2 regions of the Candidatus Clostridium radicumherbarum genome follow, and region 1 is predicted to be linked to the other one. Evidence: riboswitches for the same ligand, from Rfam matches in the RefSeq annotation. Region 1 holds a riboswitch; the other holds the start of a gene.
The links. A riboswitch is a leader RNA that binds a small molecule or an ion and turns the genes downstream of it on or off. The one in region 1 is predicted to bind glycine.
Positions count from the first base shown of each region.

Region 2: another riboswitch for glycine. It lies ahead of ACJDUH_RS05910 (GrdX family protein); the one in region 1 lies ahead of gcvT (glycine cleavage system aminomethyltransferase GcvT).

Region 1 covers NZ_JBJHZY010000004.1:345,055-356,351, forward strand. Annotated here, with positions in the region: gene folK (2-amino-4-hydroxy-6-hydroxymethyldihydropteridine diphosphokinase) at 1-116, opposite strand, end outside; gene folP (dihydropteroate synthase) at 137-943, opposite strand; gene folE (GTP cyclohydrolase I FolE) at 1,054-1,608, opposite strand; gene glyA (serine hydroxymethyltransferase) at 1,759-2,988, opposite strand; gene lpdA (dihydrolipoyl dehydrogenase) at 3,087-4,481, opposite strand; gene gcvPB (aminomethyl-transferring glycine dehydrogenase subunit GcvPB) at 4,484-5,935, opposite strand; gene gcvPA (aminomethyl-transferring glycine dehydrogenase subunit GcvPA) at 5,938-7,302, opposite strand; gene gcvH (glycine cleavage system protein GcvH) at 7,305-7,688, opposite strand; gene gcvT (glycine cleavage system aminomethyltransferase GcvT) at 7,764-8,870, opposite strand; glycine riboswitch at 8,965-9,041, opposite strand; glycine riboswitch at 9,045-9,145, opposite strand; gene ACJDUH_RS17635 (M15 family metallopeptidase) at 9,242-10,153, opposite strand; gene ACJDUH_RS17640 (amidase domain-containing protein) at 10,167-11,279, opposite strand.
Region 2 covers NZ_JBJHZY010000001.1:1,245,489-1,256,785, forward strand. Annotated here, with positions in the region: gene ACJDUH_RS05890 (N-acetylmuramoyl-L-alanine amidase family protein) at 1-397, shown strand, start outside; gene ACJDUH_RS05895 (Cof-type HAD-IIB family hydrolase) at 492-1,316, shown strand; gene trmL (tRNA (uridine(34)/cytosine(34)/5-carboxymethylaminomethyluridine(34)-2'-O)-methyltransferase TrmL) at 1,400-1,867, shown strand; gene ACJDUH_RS05905 (DegV family protein) at 1,881-2,720, shown strand; glycine riboswitch at 2,844-2,942, shown strand; glycine riboswitch at 2,946-3,019, shown strand; gene ACJDUH_RS05910 (GrdX family protein) at 3,124-3,501, shown strand; gene trxB (thioredoxin-disulfide reductase) at 3,522-4,454, shown strand; gene ACJDUH_RS05920 (thioredoxin family protein) at 4,468-4,800, shown strand; gene ACJDUH_RS05925 (glycine/sarcosine/betaine reductase component B subunit) at 4,980-6,266, shown strand; gene grdA (glycine/sarcosine/betaine reductase complex selenoprotein A) at 6,307-6,774, shown strand; gene grdB (glycine reductase complex selenoprotein B) at 6,805-8,112, shown strand; gene grdC (glycine/sarcosine/betaine reductase complex component C subunit beta) at 8,349-9,884, shown strand; gene grdD (glycine/sarcosine/betaine reductase complex component C subunit alpha) at 9,916-11,076, shown strand.

The sequences.
Region 1 (11,297 bases):
CTTAAATTAAGAGAAAGCTCAAGGGAAATTAAAAATCTTTGTCCCATGTTTTTTTCTTCTTTATTAACACCATGAAAGGCATAAACCTCAAGATCCTTTATATGTATCTTATCCATATACTCACCTGCTTACTTTACTATTTTCTAATAATTGCATCGGTCATCCTGCAAACCCTTTTATTTTCTTTTATATTATGAACTCTAACAAAATCACAATTTTTCATTATTCCTATAACTGTTGTGGCAAGTGTACCTTCTCCTCTTTCTTCTGGAGGCAAATTAAGAGCATTTCCAATCATTGATTTTTTAGAAGTAGCAAGAAGTACAGGATAACCTAGAATACTAAGCATTTCAAGTTTATTCATGACTTCAAGGTTTTGCTCATAATTTTTTGCAAAACCTATACCTGGATCAACAATGATTTTATCCTCTTTTACCCCGTTAGATAGGGCAAGATTTATGCTTTCCTTTAAATCCATTATCATATCCGACATTAAATCATTATAATTATTATTTTCTCTATTATGCATTAAACAGCAAGCAACATTATACTTCGCTGCAATTTTAGCCATTTCCTTATCCTTTTTGAAGCCCCATACATCGTTGATTAGCGCAGCTCCTTCTAATATAGAACATTCTGCCACCTTAGCCTTATAAGTATCTACAGATATAGGAACGTCTATTTCCTTACTTAAAGCCTTAATTATAGGAATCACTCTTTTTATTTCCTCTTCTTCCCCAACAGGTACATGATTAGGCCTTGTAGACTCTCCACCTATATCAATAATATCTGCTCCCTCTTTTACCATTTCCTTAGCGTGATTTATGGCTTTTTCAAAATTAAGAAACTTACCTCCATCAGAAAAAGAATCTGGAGTGACATTTAATATGCCCATTATATAGGTTTGTTTTCCTAGATTAAAAAGTTTATTTCCAATATACATATCTTTGTTCATATTTTTTTCCTCCTTTTAGTCGGAAACACTGGGCAGTTTAAGATTGCTCGTTCCACTCGCAAACTGCCCGTTAAAGTCCATTTAGGACTTTAACCTCCTTAACTTCTAAGTAGTTCAAAAGCATCTTCCTTTAAGCTTTGATCTTTTTCAAAACATCCCCTAATAGAGAGAGTTTTTGTTTTACTTCCTGGCTTTTTAATACCTCTCATATTCATACAAAGATGCTCTGCTTCAATAATAACAAGTACTCCTGAAGCATCTAAATGTTCATATAAGGCATCGGCAATTTCAGCTGTCATTTTCTCTTGAAGCTGAGGTCTTTTAGCATATACGTCAACAGTTCTAGCAAGCTTACTTAGTCCAGCTACCTTTCCATTTGGTATATATGCTATATGCACCTTACCATAGAAGGGTAGAAAGTGATGTTCACACATAGAATAAAAAGGTATATCCTTCTCAACTATTATATTATTTTGTTCTACAGTAAAGGTCTTTGATAAATGAGTGTCTGCACTCTCATTAAGCCCCGAAAATATTTCTGAGTACATTCTTGCTATTCTATCTGGAGTATCCAGTAGCCCTTCCCTTTTTGAGTCCTCTCCTATTGCTTCAATTATCATTTTAACTGCTTCTTTTATTTTATTTTCGTCTATCATAAGTTTTATACCTCGTTTTCATATGTTCCTGATATATTATTATAGCATATCACTATCCTACTTCAAATTGATCAACATTCAAACAATAGTATATAAAAAAGCTATCATTTTACAAATGGTAGCTTTTTTATAAATAATAGTTATAAATTAGTATAATGGAAACTTTTCACATAAAGCTTTAACTTTATTTTTAGCTGGTGTTAAATCCCCATCCTTGTTATCTATACTCCAAGAAATTATGTCTGCGATTTCTACCATTTCCTCTTTTCCAAAACCCCTTGTTGTAGTTGCAGGAGTACCAATTCTTATTCCACTAGTAACAAATGGACTTTGTATTTCAAAAGGTACAGTGTTCTTATTTACAGTTATTCCTACTTCATCTAATAGATGCTCTGCCTCTTTACCAGTTACCCCTTTATTTCTAAGGTCTACAAGCATTAAATGGTTATCTGTTCCTCCAGAAACCAGCTTAAAGCCTCTAGAAGTTAAAGCTTCAGCTAAGGTATGTGCATTTTCTACAACTTTCTTTTGATAAGCTTTAAACTCATCAGACATAGCCTCTTTAAAACAAACTGCTTTTGCTGCAATAACGTGCATTAGAGGTCCGCCTTGAATTCCAGGGAATATAGCTTTATCTACTGCCTTTGCATACTCTTCCTTGCATAGTATTGCTCCACCTCTTGGTCCTCTTAAAGTTTTGTGAGTTGTAGTTGTTACAAAATCAGCATAGGGTACTGGACTTGGATGTACTCCAGCAGCTATAAGACCTGCTATATGTGACATATCTACCATCATGTATGCACCAATTTCATCACAGATTTCTCTTATAGTTTTAAAATCGATTATTCTTGCATAAGCACTTGCACCAGAAACTATCATTTTAGGCTTTTCCTCAAGTGCAATTCTTCTTAATTCTTCATAATCTATTACACCCTGCTCATTTACTCCGTAGGAAATAAATTTATAAAGCTTTCCTGAAAAATTAACTGGACTTCCATGGGTTAAATGTCCACCATGTGATAAGTTCATTCCAAGCACCTTATCACCAGGTTCAAGTACAGACATATATACTCCCATGTTAGCCTGTGAGCCAGAATGAGGCTGCACGTTGGCATGTTCAGCTTCAAAAAGCTTGCACATTCTATCTCTTGCTATATTTTCAGCTACATCTACACACTCACAGCCGCCATAATATCTCTTTCCTGGATATCCTTCGGCATACTTATTAGTAAGCGGTGAACCCATAGCTTCCATTACAGCACTGCTGGTAAAGTTTTCAGATGCAATAAGTTCTATCTTATTTTCCTGTCTGTCCATTTCACTTTCAATTACATTAAATATCTCTAGGTCAACTTTTTTAACATTATCTAGATTCATTACTTTCACCCCCGTAATGCTATTTTACCACAATATTCGTAATTTTCACCACTTATTATTCCTTTAATTTTATAAAAATAACAAATTAAATTTAATTCTTACTTTTTCATTGGCATTAAATGTATTGCTTCGCCATTTATCCCCATTGCAGCCTCTAAAAACGCCTCTGAAAGAGTTGGATGAGCATGCACTGTGCTTTTAATTTCCTTTAAACTGATATTATTTGCAATTGCTAAGGTACCTTCATGAATAATATCAGAGGCATGTGGTCCCATTATATGAACTCCAATGATTTTATCCTCACTAGCTATGACTTTAACAAAACCTTCACCTTCACCTAAAGCAAGAGCTTTTCCATTTGCTCCAAACATAAATTTACTTGTTTTGTATGTAAGCCCCTTAGCCTTTGCTTCTTCCTCGGTAATGCCTACAGTTGCTATTTCAGGAAAGACGAAAATGCAGCTAGGTATTATATCACTTGGCACTTCTTCAGAAAAGCCTAAGATCTTTTCTGCTGCAAACATACCTTGATGTGAGGCTGCATGGGCAAGCATTACTTTCCCATTTACGTCTCCAATGGCATATATTCCTTTCACATTTGTTTCATAATTAGAATCAACTTTAATGCCTTTTCTATCAAAATCTACTCCTACTGCTTCTAAATTTAGGCCCTGAGTCATTGGTGATCTTCCAGCAGAAATAAGCAGTTTTTCAGCTTCCACTTTAATTTCTCCCTTTTTACCTTCACCAAAAACCACATAGCCATCTTCTTGTCTTTCAATTTTATTTACTTTAGTTCCTGTATTTATCTCTATTCCTTTTTTCTTTAATGAAACGGTAAGTCGTTTTGTAATATCCCCATCAACTTGGGCAATGATATTAGGCAAAAATTCAAGAACTGTAACTTTGGTACCTAGGGAATTAAATATACAAGCAATTTCCATACCTATTACTCCTCCGCCTATAATAGCTAGAGTTTTAGGTATGCTTTCAAAATTTAAAATATTTTCACTTGTATATATTCCTTCACTATCAGCACCTTCAATTGGAGGGATGGAAGGTGCTGAACCTGTTGCAATTATTATATTTTTTGCAGTTATTTCTTCGGTGCTTTTATCTTTTAAGTAAACTTTAATAGTATTTTTATGTTTAAACTCTGCCTTGCCATTTAAAACTAACACATTATTCGCCTTTAAAAGCTGGTCTACTCCGCCAACCAATTGATCAATTACCCCTTGTTTTCTAAGATGTATTTTAGCAACATCTACAGTTAAGGCTTCTACATTAATGCCAAATTCATCTATGTGCTTTAAAGTATTTAAAAGCTCAGCATTTCTATAAAGTGCTTTAGTAGGTATACAGCCTCTATTGAGGCATGTACCACCTAGTTTATCCATCTCAATTAAACAAACCTTTGCACCAAGCTGAGCTGCTCTAATGGCAGCTACATATCCTCCAGGACCTCCACCTATTACGACAATATCTTTTTCCATAGTTATACCTTCCATCTTAAAATTGGAGTTCTTGCGGCCTTTACTTCATCTAATCTCCTTACAACAGTGTTGTGTGGAGCTTCTTTAAGAAGCTCTGGCTTTTCTTTAGCCTCCTTAGCTATAGCAATCATTGCATCCACGAATCCGTCTAAGGTTTCAAGGCTTTCAGTTTCAGTTGGTTCTATCATTAGTGCGCTATCAACTATTAGAGGGAAATAAATTGTAGGTGGATGATAACCGTAATCTATAAGCCTCTTTGCAACATCTAAGGTTGTAACACCATTTTCTTGTATCTTAAGTCCTCCGAGTACACACTCATGCTTACATACTTTATCAAGAGTCATATAATAGTCCTTAAGTTTTTCCTTGGTATAATTTGCATTTAAAACTGCCATTTCACTTGCCTTTTTAAGGCCATCATTTCCCATAGTTAATATATAGGTATATGCTCTAACTAAAATGCCAAAATTTCCATAAAAACCCTTTACTCTTCCTATAGACAGTGGCTTATCATAGTTTAAAACAAATTTATTATCCTGCTTTTCTATTACAGGAGTTGGAAGAAAAGGAATAAGTTCTTTCTTTACTCCTACAGGACCGCTTCCAGGACCACCGCCTCCATGGGGAGTTGAAAAGGTCTTATGAAGGTTTAAATGTACTACATCAAAGCCCATATCTCCAGGTCTTGTTATTCCCATAATAGCATTAGTGTTTGCTCCATCATAATATAGCAGTCCGCCAGCTTCATGAACAAGTTTTGCTATTTCACTTATATTTTCTTCAAATAGACCTAATGTGCTTGGATTTGTAAGCATTAAACCAGCTATATCGTTTCCTAAAACTGCTTTTAAGTTTTCTAAATCCACTGCTCCTTTTTCATCAGATTTTATTTCAACTACTTCAAAATTAGCTACTGAAGCACTGGCAGGATTAGTTCCATGGGCTGAATCAGGTACTATTATCTTTTTCCTAGCATAGTCTCCCCTAGCCTCATGATAAGCTTTAATTATCATAAGCCCCGTTAGCTCTCCATGAGCACCTGCTGCTGGCTGAAGAGTGAACCCATCCATACCAACAATTTCACCTAGCATTTTACTAAGATCATACATAAGTTCAAGATTACCTTGCACTGTATTTTCAGCTTGATAAGGATGAACCTCGGTAAAGTGAGGATTTGAAGCCATATCTTCATTTATTTTAGGATTATACTTCATAGTGCAGGAACCAAGTGGATAAAAACCTGAATCCACACCATAATTTTTATTAGATAATAAGGTATAATGCCTTATAACATCTACTTCACTTACCTCAGGTAATATATATTCTTTTTCTCTAAGGAGATTCTTTGGAACTAGTTCTTCCAAATTAGAGTCAGGTACATCGCATTTTGGAAGAGAATAGGCCTTTCTGCCTTTCTTTGAAACTTCAAATATAAGTTTAGTATACTCTTTCATGCTTACCTCTTACCCTCCTTATCTTCATCTACATTTACCATTAAATTAACCAGCATATCTATTTCTTCTTTTGTTCTCTTTTCAGTTACACATAATAAAATAGAATTTTTTAACTCCTCATAATCCTTATCAAGTGAATATCCGCCAAGAATACCCTCACCTAGAAGTTTATCATTTAGAACCTCTGGATTTGCAGTTCCTGTTATAGCAAATTCCTTGAAAAATGGCTTATTAAAGGCTTTCTTATATCTACCTGTTTTAATTAATTCATTATAGGCATAGTGTGCTTTCTTCATGCTTGTTTCTGCAACTTCTCTTAAGCCCTCTTTTCCCATAACTGAAAGATAAACAGCTGCAGCTAAGGCATTTAAGGATTGATTAGAGCAGATATTTGAAGTAGCTTTTTCTCTTCTTATATGCTGTTCTCTTGCCTGCAGTGTAAGCACAAAGGCTCTCTTACCGTCTATATCTTCTGTTTCACCAACTATTCTACCAGGCATTTTTCTCATTTGTTTCGTAGTAGTTGCCATAAAGCCTAGATATGGTCCTCCAAAATTCATTGGATTTCCTAATGCTTGCCCATCTCCTACAACAATATCTGCACCAATTTCTCCAGGAGTCTTTAATACTGAAAGTGAAATTGGATCTACATTCATTATTAGTAAGGATTTATTTCCATGAGTTACTTTTTCCACTTCTGTTAAGTCTTCTATTACTCCAAAGAAATTAGGATTTTGGACTATAACAGCTGCAGAATTATTGTTTAAATTAGCTTTAAGACTTTCAATATCAGTTTCCCCATCTTTTGTTTCTATTTCTACTAGCTCATCACCATGAAATCTCATATAGGTTTTTAATACTTTTCTAATTTCAGGATGTACGGCTTTAGATACTAATACTGTTTTACGTTTTGTATTTTCTGAGGCCATCATTGCAGCTTCTGCGCAGGCAGTTGCTCCATCATACATAGATGCATTTGCTACGTCCATTCCAGTTAATTCGGCAATCATAGTCTGATATTCAAAAATAGCCTGAAGGGTACCCTGGCTTATCTCCGGCTGATAAGGTGTATATGCAGTATAAAACTCTGATCTTGAAGTAATGTGCTTAACAACTGATGGAATATAATGATCGTAGGAACCAGCACCTAAAAAGCATACTAAGTCCTCACTGTCAAGATTTTTACTTGCAAGTGCCTTAACTTTTTTACTAACCTCAAGCTCAGACATGGGCTCATTTAGATTAAGTTTTCTTTTTAATCTTAAATCTTCTGGAATATCCTTAAAAAGATCTTCTAATGAGTTCATACCTAAGCTGTCAAGCATCTTTTCCTCATCTAAACTACTGTTAGGTATATATGGAAACATTATTAAGCCTCCTCATTACATAATTTTTCATAGGAATCAGCATTCATAAGTCCTTGAAGTTGACTATTATTTAATATTTCAGCACATACCATCCAATTTTCAAAAGCATCTTCATTCACTAATTCTGGATTGTCTACAATTGCTTCGTTTACTTCAAGTATTTTCCCGTCAATTGGCATAAATACATCTGAAGCTGCTTTAACTGACTCAATTGTTCCAAAGGTGTCACCTTCACTAATTTCACTGTCTACTTCTGGTAATTCCACATAAACGATGCTTCCTAATGCATGCTGAGCAAAATCTGTAATTCCGATATAAGCCTTTTCTCCTTCAACTCTTACCCATTCATGTTCCTTTGTGTACAATAATTCTTTTAATACTTTCATTTTAATTTCCTCCTCATTATTAATACTTACTAGTTTATGCGGCACGGTGTAGTCCATCTAGGACTTTAACGGCCTTTATTTTTTGTAATTTTTTGTATAAAACTTCTTGCTTATAACTTCTGCCTTTAATGATTTATTTCTTACTTGTACATTTATTTCAGTTCCTAATTCTGTGTAATTTGATTCAATAAGCGCAAGTCCAATATTTTTCTTCAAAGTTGGTGAAAAATACCCAGTAGTCACAAATCCAATATTTTTTCCTTCAGCAAAAACTTCATAGCCATGTCTTGGAATTCCTCTGTCCTTCATTTCGAACCCAACCAGCTTTCTCTTAAGCCCTTCTTCCTTTTGTTTAGCTAAAGCCTCTTTACCTATGAAGTTTTCTTTGTTTAACTTAACAAAAAAGCCCAGGCCTGCTTCAAGTGGTGTAATATCTTTTGTAATTTCATTACCATATAGTGGCAGTGTTGCTTCGAATCTTAAGGTGTCTCTGCAGCCAAGCCCCGCTGGTACCAGCCCGTAAACCTTTCCAGTCTCAAGAAGACTTTCCCAAATAGTTTCTATATTTTTATTCTCTGTATATATTTCGAATCCATCCTCACCAGTATATCCTGTTCTTGAAACTAAGCATTTAATACCTGCTATTGATACATCTTTTTTACAATAGAAAAACTTTATATCATCTAAGTTTTCAGTTGTTAAATTTTGAAGTATTTCTTGAGCCTTAGGACCCTGCAGCGCAACTTCAGAAACTTCATTTGAAACATTTATAATTTCTACCTGAAACTTGCCTTTATTTTGAAGCATCCATTCATAATCTTTATCTACGTTACTAGCATTTACTACTAGTAGGTAGTTTTCATTGTTAAACTTGTAAACTAATAGGTCATCAACTACACCGCCATTCTCATAGCACATAAAGGAGTAAATAACTTGATTTTCATTTAAAACACTTATATCATTAGTTACTAGATTTTGAACAAAGTCAAAGGCTTCTTTTCCTTTTACTTCAACCTCTCCCATATGAGATACATCAAATAAACCAGCTTTGTTTCTTACTGCTTCATGTTCCTCAATAATCCCTTCATATTGAACTGGAAGACACCAGCCGGCAAACTCTATTAGTTTTCCTCCATACTTTTCATGTGCATTATACAGCGCTGTTTTTTTAAGGTTTTCCATAACGCATTCTCCCTTCAATTATGTATTTATTTGCTTTATTAATTAAAATAAAAAGAGATATGATGGCAAAGCAATGCTGCAAGCCTTCATATCTCTCTGTATATTTACCTGAAAGTTTTAATACCCTAAGAGTATTTTTCTTCTTCGGTGCCATTTCTGAACTTTCCAGAGTTCCATCCATTAACGGTTGTTTTGCCTGAAAGCTTCTAAACCAATCGGCAATTAGTTTATTTCTTCTTCGGCTATCTCTGATAGATATCTCCCGCTAATATCATCTGATATATTAATATTAAATTTTTAATATTTATAATTTAAATATATACTATTAGGAATATTGTGTCAATTTAATTAATAAATTAACAATCTATTTGTTATAGTACCTTATTTATATTTTCAATTACTTCTTTAATCCGTAAATTATCTAAAGGAATTCCCTTGTACCAAACATCATTATCCCCAATATTCTTACTGAAATATCTTGCCTTTAAAATAACTTCGGGCCTATATTCAAAATGAAGAATATCGAAATGATTCCATTTACCACCCCAAATAAAATTATGATTTTCAAAAATACTTACTAATTCCTTTGGATAGGTTAAAAGTCTTTTTTCACCCTCCTTGATAGATGCCCATTTCCAGTAATCGTACTTGCTGCTGGCAAGGTCTATTGCAATTCCAAAGGCATGTGGACTTAGCCTATTTGTTCCAGCTATATTTCTATAATTAAAGGTGCCGCATGTTGGATATAGTGCTCTTCTTATATTGTCCTTTCCCAATGACTGAGCTTCCCGTACAGCAGCACTTAATTCCTTTGCTGCATTATTATTTCCATTAAATTGTAGAAAAGCATAACCAATATTGGCTTTTTTAAGATTAGCTTCAACTGAGCTTTTTGTACTTCCATAAACTTCTTTGAGAAGCTCATAATTTCTAAACCTTCCAGGATCATAATTCTTTTCCATTAGCCCAGTGGGAAAATCTAATGGATAGAGTTGTTCCAAAGTATCTTGCAAATCAGCATTGTTAATTTTTTCTTCAATTGACTTTGTTTTTTTATCATCATATAATATCTTTTTTCCTGATTTCATATTTATATAGATTATCCCATTTTCTTTTACTTCAAAACCAGTAATGTACTCAGGGTAGGCAAGTGTCAAACATAATAGATCCTGCTTAATGACAATATTATTTTTATCTCCTAAGGCTTTAATAGGAATCTTTAAATTCAAAAACAAAATTATTATTAGACAAAAGCTAAAGCTCTTTTTAATGCTGCTTATCATTTTGAAAATCCTCCTAATAATGTACTCTTACCAGCCAAAATTTTATGTTTTTATCGCTCCAACCTAAGTCCCAAGGCACTTTGTTTCTATCTGTATTATGGCAGCTTACTAAGGAATATCCTTTGGAATCAGCACCTGTTACAACTGAAATATGTGTAATATCGCCCTTTTTTTCATAAGCAATAAAATCCCCTGGCAGAAGTTTATAGGATGCTTTAACCACCTTTTCATAACTTCCATAAGCTATAAGTGAGGCTCTTCCGCTGTAAAGCATGTAACTTTTAAAGCCATCTGCATTAAGCCAGGCCCTTGAACCTGTGCCCCTTTCATAATTCCAAGCACCATTTTTCTTGAATTTCCCACCCTCAAATAACATCTGAGATGCGAAATTAGCACAATCTCCCCCTAAAGAATTAAAGTCTCTATATTTATTATTATATTTAAAGCCATATCTTTCTTCGCTTGCTGCTCCGCAATACTTTTCAGCATAATCTATAACATCTACTCTCCTTTTATTTAAGCCTCCAAAATCTCTAATACCATTGTTTAAAATAAATTGTTTTATGTCATCTGCTTTAAGGCTGTTAATATTTAATGAATCAGCAAAAGGGTCCTTATACCATTCTTTTGAAATCTTCCAATTATTATTTTTATTTGTTAAATTGATAACATGAGATGTTCCAATCTTAAAGCTATTAATAATATTACTTTCATTTTCGTAACTATATTTGTATTCAGTTGAACAAAGGAGATAAGCTGAAAAATTATATCCCTTTCCTGTTATTTTTTTAATTATTACTTTTGGATTTATTTCAAGAAATTTTACTCCTTGTTTTTCACTCCAATTTGTGATGTATTTTGATTTTTTAATTTCATGTTCATAAGCCCATGTACCATATAAGGTATTTCTATCATATATTGACTCAATGAATTCTAAATCTCCGTTTATTAGTGCCTTATTTCTATGCTCATATATTTGCTCTATTGCCTTAGAAGCATCCGCCTTTGTAAAACCTTCATCAGCTAAGGCTTTATATTTATTAATAAATTGAATTAATATAATAAAAATAAAACAGACAGCAATAACTAAAATAAATTTTTTGACTCTTCCTAATACCACCAGCATCACTCCTCTTATTTTAAG
Region 2 (11,297 bases), on a different contig from region 1:
CAAATTATTACCACTTAAAGAAATTGGAGATATTACAAATTCGTCTTTAGCTGATATCTTTGTATCAGTACATGTTAATGAGAACAAAGAGAGTAAATACTGTGGTGTTTCTAGTTATTATTATGATCCTAATGGATTTCAAACTGAAGAAAGAATTAGACTTGCAAAAACTATGCAAAGTGAACTTGTGAAAAGCGATTCTTGGAAGAATGTAGGTATTCTTAGACAGAACTTTGCAGTATTAAGATATAGCAATATACCTAGTGTACTTTTAGAATGTGGATTTATAAGTAATACCGAAGATAGAAATAAATTAACTCAGGATAATGTTCTTAGAAATTATGGAGATAATATAGCTAAGGGAGTTATTAAATATTTTCAGAAAAATAATAACTAATTTAACACGGGTTATTCCCGTGTTTTTGTTTTGAAGCAATATTTTTGCTATAATATATTACATATGAACTAACGAAGGAGGCAGATATTTAAAGATGATTAAGCTGTTATGTATGGATATGGATGGTACACTTTTAAATACCAGAGGTGAGATAAGTAAAAAAAACTTAGATACTATTAAAAAAGCTCATGACAAAGGTGTAAAAGTTACTATTTGTACAGGAAGAATATTCACTTCAGCTAGATATTTTGCTGATTTAATAGGAATAAAGGTTCCTATCATTGCTACAAATGGATCCTACATTCGTGAAAAGGACAGAGATGAAATAATATATAAAGCTGTACTTGGTAAGAGAAAATGTGAAGAGGTCTTAAATGTTCTTAGGAAGTATAAAATTTACCCACATTTTAATTCTCCCAATACTGTTTTTACAGAAAAAATAATATATTCATCACAAAGCTATGCCAATATGAATAAGACACTGCCAAAGGACAGGCAAATAGATATACAAATTGTAGATGATTGGAATATTATTTTTGATAAATATGAAGATGAAATATTGAAGTGTATATGTATTGACGAGGATATAGAAAAAATTCAGGCAGCAAAAATAGAGCTCAAAAATAATGGAGAACTAGAAGTTGTAAGTTCTAATAAGAATAATTTTGAGGTAATGAACAAAGGAGTTTCTAAGGGAAGAGCTGTAGAAGTTTTGGCAGGATTCTATAATATAAACAAAGAAGAGATAATGTGCATAGGGGATAATGAAAATGACTTGTCTATGATTAAATATGCTGGGACGGGTGTGGCAATGGGAAATGCAGAAGAATTTGTAAAAGAAGCAGCAGATTATGTTACTTCCACTAACGATGATGATGGGGTGGCAAAAGCTATTGATGAACTAATTTTACATAATTAATAGCTATCTTTACTAGAATTAAACAATAATATAATATATATATAGTGAAGATTTAAGGATTTATTGAGGAGATGAAAATAAATTTGAATTTAAATATTGTTTTGTTTGAGCCTGAAATTCCACAAAATACAGGAAATATTGCTAGAACTTGTGTATTAACTAATTCTAAATTACATCTGATTAAACCTCTTGGCTTTAGTCTTGAGGAAAAGCATTTAAAAAGGGCTGGATTAGATTACTGGACATATTTGGATATGGAGGTACATGAGTCTTACGAGGATTTTAGAAAAAAGTATCCTGAAGGGAATTTCTATTTTTCTACTACAAAAGGCAAAAAGTTTTATACTGAAGTAAGTTACAAAGAGGGAGATTTTATTATATTCGGAAAAGAAACAGCTGGGCTGCCCGATTATATTCGTAATGACAACCTAGATAATCTAATAAGGGTTCCAATGCTTGAAAGCAGTACAAGATCTTTAAATCTCTCCAACACTGCAGCTATCCTAGCTTATGAAGCATTAAGACAAATGAATTTTCCAAACATGAAGTAGGAGGAGAAATAAAATGGATAAGATTAAAATAGTTACTGATAGTACCTCAGATTTGCCATTAGATATTATAAATAAATATGACATAGAGGTACTCCCCCTTACAGTACATTTTGGAAAGGTCACTTATAGAGATGGAGTAGATATAAAACTCCCTGAATTTTTACAGAAAATAAAAACTTCTGATGTTTTTCCTACTACATCACAAATCAATCCTCAAAGCTTTTATGAATGTTATAAAAAATATTTAGAAGAAGGTTATAAAATACTATCAATACATATTTCATCTAAAATGAGTGGGACATACCAATCAGCATGTATTGCTAAAGATATGCTGCAAAGCGGGGATGTTTTTGTTATAGATAGTTTAAATGTTACTTCGGGCCTTGGTCTTTTAGTTTATAAAGCCTGTATTTTAAGAGAATTAAATTACTCCTTTGAGGAAATAAATAAAAAGCTTATGGAAATTATTCCTCATGTAAAAAGTGCGCTATCCTTTGAAAGCTTAGAAAACCTAGTTAAGGGAGGCCGGCTATCAAAGACAGCAGGAATGGTTGGCAGCATATTAGGCTTAAGATTAATTCTAGAGATAAAAGATGGGGAAATAGCTGTAATGGACAAGGTTAGAGGAAGCAAGAAAGCTAGCAAAACCATAGTAGATTATGTTGAGAAAAAAGGTATCAAGGACAATGAGCCTTCATTTTTACTGCAAGCTGATAATAAGGACGTCTATGAGGTTTTAAAGGAATACCAGGTATTAAATTGCAGGGAATTTGTTGAATGTGAAGTAGGATGTGTAGTTGGTACTCATTCAGGAAGTGGTGCAAGCGGTATTTTTTTCATTGAGAATTATTAATTCTGAAATATTATATTCAGCACTCATAAATTTTGAGAGAAATTAATTCAAAAAACTATAGCAATTTTATTATGTATATAATATAATAACATTAAGGAAATAATACCTATATAATATTGATGGATGAAACTTTCGAGAGATAATCATTTATGATAGCCGAAGGAATAAGCAGGAAAGCCTAAAACCTGTGAAGCTCTCAGGCAAAAGTATCGAAAGTGGACATATCTCTGGAAAGCTTGAACTATTTAAATTAGAAGTTCATCACCGAAGGAGTAAATCTCTCAGGTTAAAAGACAGAGTACAATGGCGTAAGGCTTTGTACTTTGTCTTTTTTGTTTTATGACTGTACAAGAATTATATTATATTTTTCTTGAAAACCTATACATAATTTGGAGAATAATGTATGATTGAATCAATTATTGTTGTAACCAATAATACTTTGGTAGAAGAAAATTTAGGAAATAAGTTTTCTGTAAATTTCATTAATGGAAGTGCTGTTGATGTTTTAATTAAGGCTAGAGACTACGTTCATAACAATCATAGGCTCCTGACACATCCTTTAATAAGCAGCATTAAACCAAATGAAATGCCTTTTAGAACGATTATAATATCTAAACAAAAGGAAAATAATATAGATATGGAATCCCTAGAGCTTATAGAGAATAGTATCAGTACTACTAATAAGTTCATGAAGGATTTTGGCATTCCTAATTGGAATGAGAGCATATTGAATGATTTCCAATTAATAGACTTTGATATTATATATAATGCCATTAATTAATTTTTAAAGGAGGTAAGTACATGGCACATATTTACGATACTATAATAATAGGCGGGGGACCTGGAGGTTTATCAGCAGGTCTTTATGCTGCAAGATCAAAAATGGATACTTTACTTATTGAAAGAGCAAAATTTGGAGGGCAGACTGCAACTACTGATGAACTTGAGAATTATCCAGGTTCTATAGAGGATTGTACTGGTCCATCTTTAATTGAAAGAATGAGAAAACAAGCAGAAGAGTTTGGTACTAAATTTGTTAAAGATGAAATAACTGAAGTTGATTTTTCAGGTAAAATCAAAAAGCTTATAGGTAAGAAAGAAACATATGAAGCTAAGACAATAATAATAGCAACAGGAGCATATCCTAGGCTTGCTGGGTTCGAAAACGAGTTAGAACTTAGAGGTAAAGGCGTATCTTATTGTGCAACTTGTGATGCTGACTTTTTCACAGAGCTGGATGTTGCTGTAGTAGGTGGTGGTGATTCTGCACTTACAGAATCTATTTATTTAACTAAGTTTGCAGAAAATGTAACAATCATTCATAGAAGAGACCAATTTAGAGGAGCAAAATCCATACAAGACAAAGTTTTTAACAATCCTAAAATAAATATTATTTATGATTCCGTAGTTGAAAAAGCTAATGGAGATGAGATATTAGAAGGGCTAGTACTTAAAAACGTTAAGACAGGGGAAGCTAGTGATTTAAAGGTCGATGGATGCTTTGTTTTTGTAGGATATCTACCAATTACAGAACTTTTCACAGGCAAAATAAATTTGGATGAAACAGGGTATATAATTACTGATGAAGAAATGAAAACTAATGTGCCTGGAGTATTTGCAGCAGGAGACGTTAGAAGAAAGTCCTTAAGACAGGTTATTACAGCTGCTGCAGATGGAGCAATAGCTGCAACTAATGCAGAGCATTATTTAGAAAATGAATTTAATGAAATTTAGGAGGTAAAAGAAAATGTTAGAATTAAACAAGGATAATTTTGAGACAGAGGTATTAAATTACACTGAGATGCCTGTATTTGTTGACTTTTGGGGAGATAAATGTGAAATCTGCAAGGAACTAATGCCTGGAGTACATGAATTAGAACATAAATATGGTGATAAAATAAAATTTTCTAGTCTTAATATAAGCAGTGCTAGAAGGCTTGCAATTGGCCAAAAGGTATTAGGACTTCCTACAATGATAATTTATAAAAATGGCGAAAAGGTCAGCACAATTACACCTGACAAAATAAGCAGTTTAGATGATGTAGAAAATTTTTTAAAGAGTGTTTATGAAACACTATAATTCATAAAAAAATGAACAATGAAAACATAACTGATTATACTTTCATTGTTCAAAATACATAAAAGATAATTTGTCAATTAACAAACAATCCAAAATCTACTACAATAATGAATTACAATTAATAAATTAAAATTATTAATTGTTAATTATAAATTTATTTTAATAAGGAGGTGACAGCTTTGCGTTTAGAACTTGGTAAAATTTATATAAAGGATCTTCAATTTGGAGCTGAAACTAAGGTGGAAAATGGAATTCTTTATGTAAATAAAGAAGAGTTATTAAATGAAGTTAGTGGAGATGATAGAATTAAATCTATTAACTTTGATATTGCAAAGCCTGGTGAGGAAACCAGAATTATACCTGTAAAAGATGTTATAGAACCTAGAGTTAAGACTCAAGGAAAGGGTGGAATATTTCCTGGCTTCATAAATAAGGTGGATACTGTTGGCTCAGGAAGAACTCATGTACTAAAAGGTGCTGCTGTTGTTACTACTGGTAAAATAGTAGGATTTCAGGAAGGTATAATTGACATGAGTGGTGAGGGTGCCAAATATACGCCATTTTCAAAGACGAACAACTTGGTTGTAATTTGCGAGCCCAAAGAGGGAGTACTCCAGCATGAACATGAAGAAGCAGTTAGAATTATAGGCTTTAAAGCTGCAACATACCTAGGAAAAGCAGGAAAAGATGTTGAACCTGATGAAGTAAAGGTATATGAAACTTTACCAATTCTTGAACAAGTGAAGATGTACCCTGAACTTCCAAAGGTAGTATATGTATACATGCTACAAACTCAAGGTTTATTACATGATACTTATGTATATGGAGTAGATGCAAAGAAAATTATTCCTACATTTATCTATCCAACAGAAGTATTTGACGGAGCTATTGTAAGTGGAAACTGTGTTTCTGCCTGCGATAAAAATCCAACTTATGTACACTTAAACCATCCTATTATAGAAGATCTTTATGAAAGGCATGGTAAGGATTATAATTTCCTAGGCTGCATAATTACTAATGAAAATGTTTATCTAGCTGATAAGCAAAGATCCTCAGATATGACAGCAAAATTAGTTGAATTTTTAGGAGCTGATGCTGTTATTATATCTGAAGAAGGTTTTGGTAACCCAGATGCAGACCTTGTTATGAACTGTAACAAGATAACAGAGAAAGGTATAAAGACAGTACTTGTAACTGATGAATATGCAGGAAGAGATGGAAGTTCCCAATCACTTGCAGATTCAACACCTAAAGGTGATGCAGTTGTAACTGGTGGTAATGCCAATGAAGTAATAACACTTCCTGCAATGAAGAAAGTTATAGGACACCCTGAAGCAGCTAATATAATAGCTGGAGGATATGTTGGAAGCTTAAGAGAAGATGGCACAATAAATGCTGAAATTCAAGTTATTACAGGAGCTACAAGTGAAGTAGGATTCAATTATCTTACTGCTAAAGGTTACTAATTATAGATTAAAAATTTTATTAATTGAAAGGATGGATATTATGTTAAAAGGCAAAAAAGTTATTGCTATAGGCGATAGAGACGGAATTCCAGGACCAGCAATAGAAGAATGTGTTAAATCAGCTGGAGCAGAGGTTATATTTGCATCAACAGAATGCTTTGTTTGAACAGCCGCAGGTGCAATGGATCTGGAGATCCAACAAAGAGTTAAAGATTTGACTGAAAAGCATGGCGCAGAAAATGTAGTAGTAGTTATCGGAGGCGCAGAAGCTGAGGCATCTGGACTATCTGCAGAAACAGTTGCTGCAGGAGATCCTACTTACGCAGGACCGCTAGCTGGTATTGCTTTAGGACTTGCAGTTTATCACGTTGTAGAACCAGAAATTAAAGAGGAATGTGATGCTGCTGTTTATGATGAACAATGCGGTATGATGGAAATGGTTCTTGACGTAGATGCTATAGTTAGTGAAGTTAAGAATGTTAGAGATCAATTTTCACAATATAAATAAATAAAAATACTCCGAAAGGGGGGAGCACACTTGATACGTGTTGTCCACTATATTAATCAATTTTACGCTGGTATAGGCGGAGAAGAAAAAGCTGATATAAAACCTGAGGTTAGAGAGGGCTTTATAGGACCAGGTATGGGACTTAATAGCCTATTAAAATCAAAGGGTGCAGAAATAGTTGCTACAGTAATTTGCGGAGATTCATATTTTAATGAAAATGTGGAAGCAGCAAAAACTGAAATAATTGAGATGATTAAAAAATTTAGCCCTGATATATTTATTGCAGGACCAGCTTTTAATGCTGGAAGATATGGAGTTGCTTGTGGAAATATTGCTGCAGCTGTAGAAGAAAACTTAAATATCCCTGCTTTAAGTGCAATGTATATTGAAAATCCTGGCGCAGATATGTATAAAAAACATATTTATATCGTTGAAACAAAAAATAGTGCTGTTGGGATGAGAGACGCACTTCCTAAGATAGCTAACCTAGCTATAAAGTTAGCTAATAAGGAAGAAATAGGCGCTCCAGCAGAAGAAAGTTACATTGAAAGAGGAATTAGAAAAAATTTCTTTGCTAAGGAAAGAGGCTCCAAAAGAGCGGTAGATATGCTTATAAAGAAATTAAGCAATGAAGCCTTTACTACAGAATTCAAAATGCCTGTATTTGACAGAGTAGAACCTAATCCTCCTGTAGCAGATATAACTAAAGCAAAAGTTGCAATAGTAACTTCTGGAGGTACAGTACCAAAGGGAAATCCAGATCATATTGAATCATCCAGTGCATCTAAATTCGGAAAATATGATATTGAAGGTGTATATGATTTAACTTCTGAGACCTATGAGACTGCACATGGCGGATATGATCCTACTTATGCAAATGCAGATAATGATAGAGTTTTACCAGTAGATGTATTAAGAGAATTTGAAAAAGAAGGCAAAATTGGCTCTCTTCATAGATATTTCTATAGTACAGTTGGTAATGGAACTGCAGTTGCTTCCTCAAAGAAATTTGGTGAACAAATTGCAAAAGAATTAATTGCAGATGGAGTTCAGGCAGTTATATTAACCTCCACCTGAGGAACTTGTACTCGTTGCGGTGCAACGCTTGTTAAAGAAATTGAAAGAGCAGGCCTTCCTGTAGTTCACATGTGTACAGTTGTTCCAATATCTCTTACAGTTGGGGCTAATAGAATAGTTCCTACTATAGCTATACCACATCCTCTAGGAAATCCAAATCTAGATAAAAAGGATGAGTATGAATTAAGAAAGAGATTAGTAGAGAAAGCTTTAGTAGCTCTGCAAACTCCAGTGGATGGACAAAAAGTTTTTGAAGACTAAAATATATTTATAGACTCAAGAAAGGAGAAGTGGAGAAATGAAAAAACATTCTCCAGCTTCTTCTTTTTTTCTTGGTAAAAGTCCTAAATGGATTTTTACGGGCAGTTTGCGAATGGAATGAGCAAGCTTAAACTGTCCAGTGGCGAAGCCAAAGTCCTAAATGGACTTTTAAGGGCAGCCTAGCCGCTTAGAAAGGTTGAGTACAGGTTGCCCAGTAAAAAAAAGGAGGAATAAAAATGAGCTTTCCAGTAATTAAAAAAGCATCCTATATATTAGTTAATACTCCAGACATGGTTATCCATAATGGAACTACTCAAACCTTAGAAAGAGAAACAAATCCTAATTCAGAATATTTACAGCAAATAAAAGGACATTTAAGAAATTTTGAAGATGTAGTAGCATATGCTCCTAATCAGACTTACATTGGAAATTTAACTCCGGAAGAATTAGCTAAAATGCCAAGACCTTGGCATAATGAAAAGCTTAATAGTGCTGATAGATATGGTAAATTTGGCGAAATCATGCCAGAAGATGAGTTTTATGGTTTAATAAAATTATCAGACGTTTTTGACTTAGTTAAATTAGAAAAGGATTTTACAGCTGAAGTTAAAGAAAAGTTTGTTAAGCATCCAGTTTTAAATAATAAGGCAGATGCACTTGGTGATGGTGAAGATAAAGAAGAAATTCAAAAACTTGTTGACTCACATATTGCTGATGGACTTTATATAGGAGAAAAATTAGTTGGTGCTATAAGACGTGCCCATGAATTTGATAAAAATCTTACATCACATATAATGCTGGAAAATTTATCAGTTAAGGCTTCAGGAGTGCTTGCATTAATGCACCTTGTTAAAGATTTAGATATGGATGTAAATGAAATAGAATATGTAATAGAGTGTTCCGAAGAAGCTATTGGAGATATGAATCAAAGAGGTGGAGGTAATATTGCCAAATCCATCGGAGAAATAGCTGGCTTAAAAGGAGCTACAGGAGCTGATATAAGAGGCTTCTGCGCAGGACCAACTCATGCTTTAATTACTGCTTCAGCACTAGTTAAATCAGGAATTTATAAGAATGTTGCCATTGTAGCAGGTGGAGCAACTGCTAAACTAGGTATGAATGGTAAAGACCATGTAAAGAAAAATCTTCCAGTATTAGAAGATTGCTTGGGAGGATTTGCCATTTTAATAACTGAAGATGATGGTGTAAATCCAATTCTAAGAACTGATATCATTGGAAGACATACTATTGGACATGGAGCTTCACCTCAGTCAGTGCTAGAAGCTTTAGTGCTAGAACCTCTTGATAATGCTGGATTAAAGATTACAGACATTAACAAATATGCACCAGAAATGCAGACTCCTGATATCACAGAACCTGCTGGAGCTGGAGATGTTCCTACTCAAAACTATAAAATGATTGGAGCACTTGCAGTTAAGAAAGGGCAGCTTGATAGAAAAGACTTACCTGGCTTCGTAATAGAACATGGATACCCAGGATTTGCACCTACTCAAGGGCATATTCCATCAGGTGTTCCTATAATAGGTCATGGAAGAGATCATATGCTTAAAGGCGAAATGGACAATTTCATGATTATAGGTAAAGGAAGCTTATTCCTTGGAAGGATGACAAACCTTTTTGATGGTGTATCAATAGTAGTTGAGAAGAATAAAGGTGCAAAAGTAGAAGCAAGTGGAGTTTCTAAGGAAGAAATAAAATCAATGGTTGCAGATGCAATGAAGGATTTTGCTGCCTTTTTAATGAGTAAATAGCATAGGCTTTCTATAATAATGAGGTGATGTGATGGATAAAATAGAGGCTAATAAAATCATAGCAGAAGTATTTAATGAAATATCTGAAGGTATAAAATCTGGCAGCTTTGGTAAAAAGGTGAGAATAGGATTAACTATTCTTGGCTCTGAGCATGGAACTGAAGAAATGATTAAGGCAGCCGAAATGTCTAGTAAAAAATACCCTGATTTTCAGGTGGTGCTAATTGGCACGAAGAACAGTTCCAGCCTAGAAACAGTTGAAGTACAAACAGCTGAAGAAGGCCACAAAATCATGGTGGAAATGCTTGACAAAGGACTTCTAGATGGATGTGTTACTCAGCATTTTGACTTTCCAATCGGAGTTTCAACTGTTGGTAAAGTTATAACTCCGGGTAGAGGCAGAGAAATGCTTATAGCAACTACTACTGGAACTTCCTCTGTAAACAGGGTGGAAGGAATGGCAATAAATGCAGTTTTAGGAATAGCTGCAGCCAAGGCAATGGGCATCCATAAGCCTACAGTTGGAATCTTAAACTTAGATGGAGCAAGAAAAGTAGAAAGGATATTAAAAGAAGTTAAAGATAAGGGTTATAATATTGAATTTGCTGATTCCTTAAGAGCAGATGGTGGCTCTGTTATGAGAGGCAATGATCTTCTAGCAGGTACACCGGACGTTATGGTTTGTGATTCTTTAACAGGAAATCTACTTATAAAACTATTTTCTTCATTTACAACAGGTGGAGATTACGAAACTGTTGGAGCAGGTTATGGACCGGGAGTAGGAGAAAGTTATAACAAACTGATAAATATTGTTTCAAGAGCTTCAGGAGCACCTTTAATTTGTGAAGCTTTAAAGTTTTGTGCAGAATGTGCAAAAAATAAAGTTTTAGAAATATCTGCTGACGAATTTAAAAAGGCTAATAAAGCTGGCTTAAAGGAGATAATAGCAAAGAATATTAAAGAAAAAACTAATGAAGCTGCTGATGAGATAAAAATGCCCCCAAGAAAAGTTGTAACAGCAGATATTACAGGAATTGACATTCTGGAACTTGAAAACGCCTGCAAGGTTCTATGGAAAGCAGGAGTTTATTCTGAAAGTGGAATGGGCTGCACAGGTCCTATAGTGCTTGTAAATCCAGAGGATTTAGAAAAAGCTAGAGAAATATTAAGGAATGCTGAATTCTTAAGCTAGTTAATATTTTTAATTTTCTATTGATTTTTGTAAATGATTGCATTATACTTAAAAATACGCCCTATAAAAAAATTTAGATATCTTAACAAAGTTTAGAAGTATAATATGTAAAGATATACAATATAATTTACAGAATATAATTTTAATTTATTTTGAATAATATGTTAATATTTTTTTAAATTTTGTTAAATTTTAGAAGGATTTTAAATTATTTTATAGAA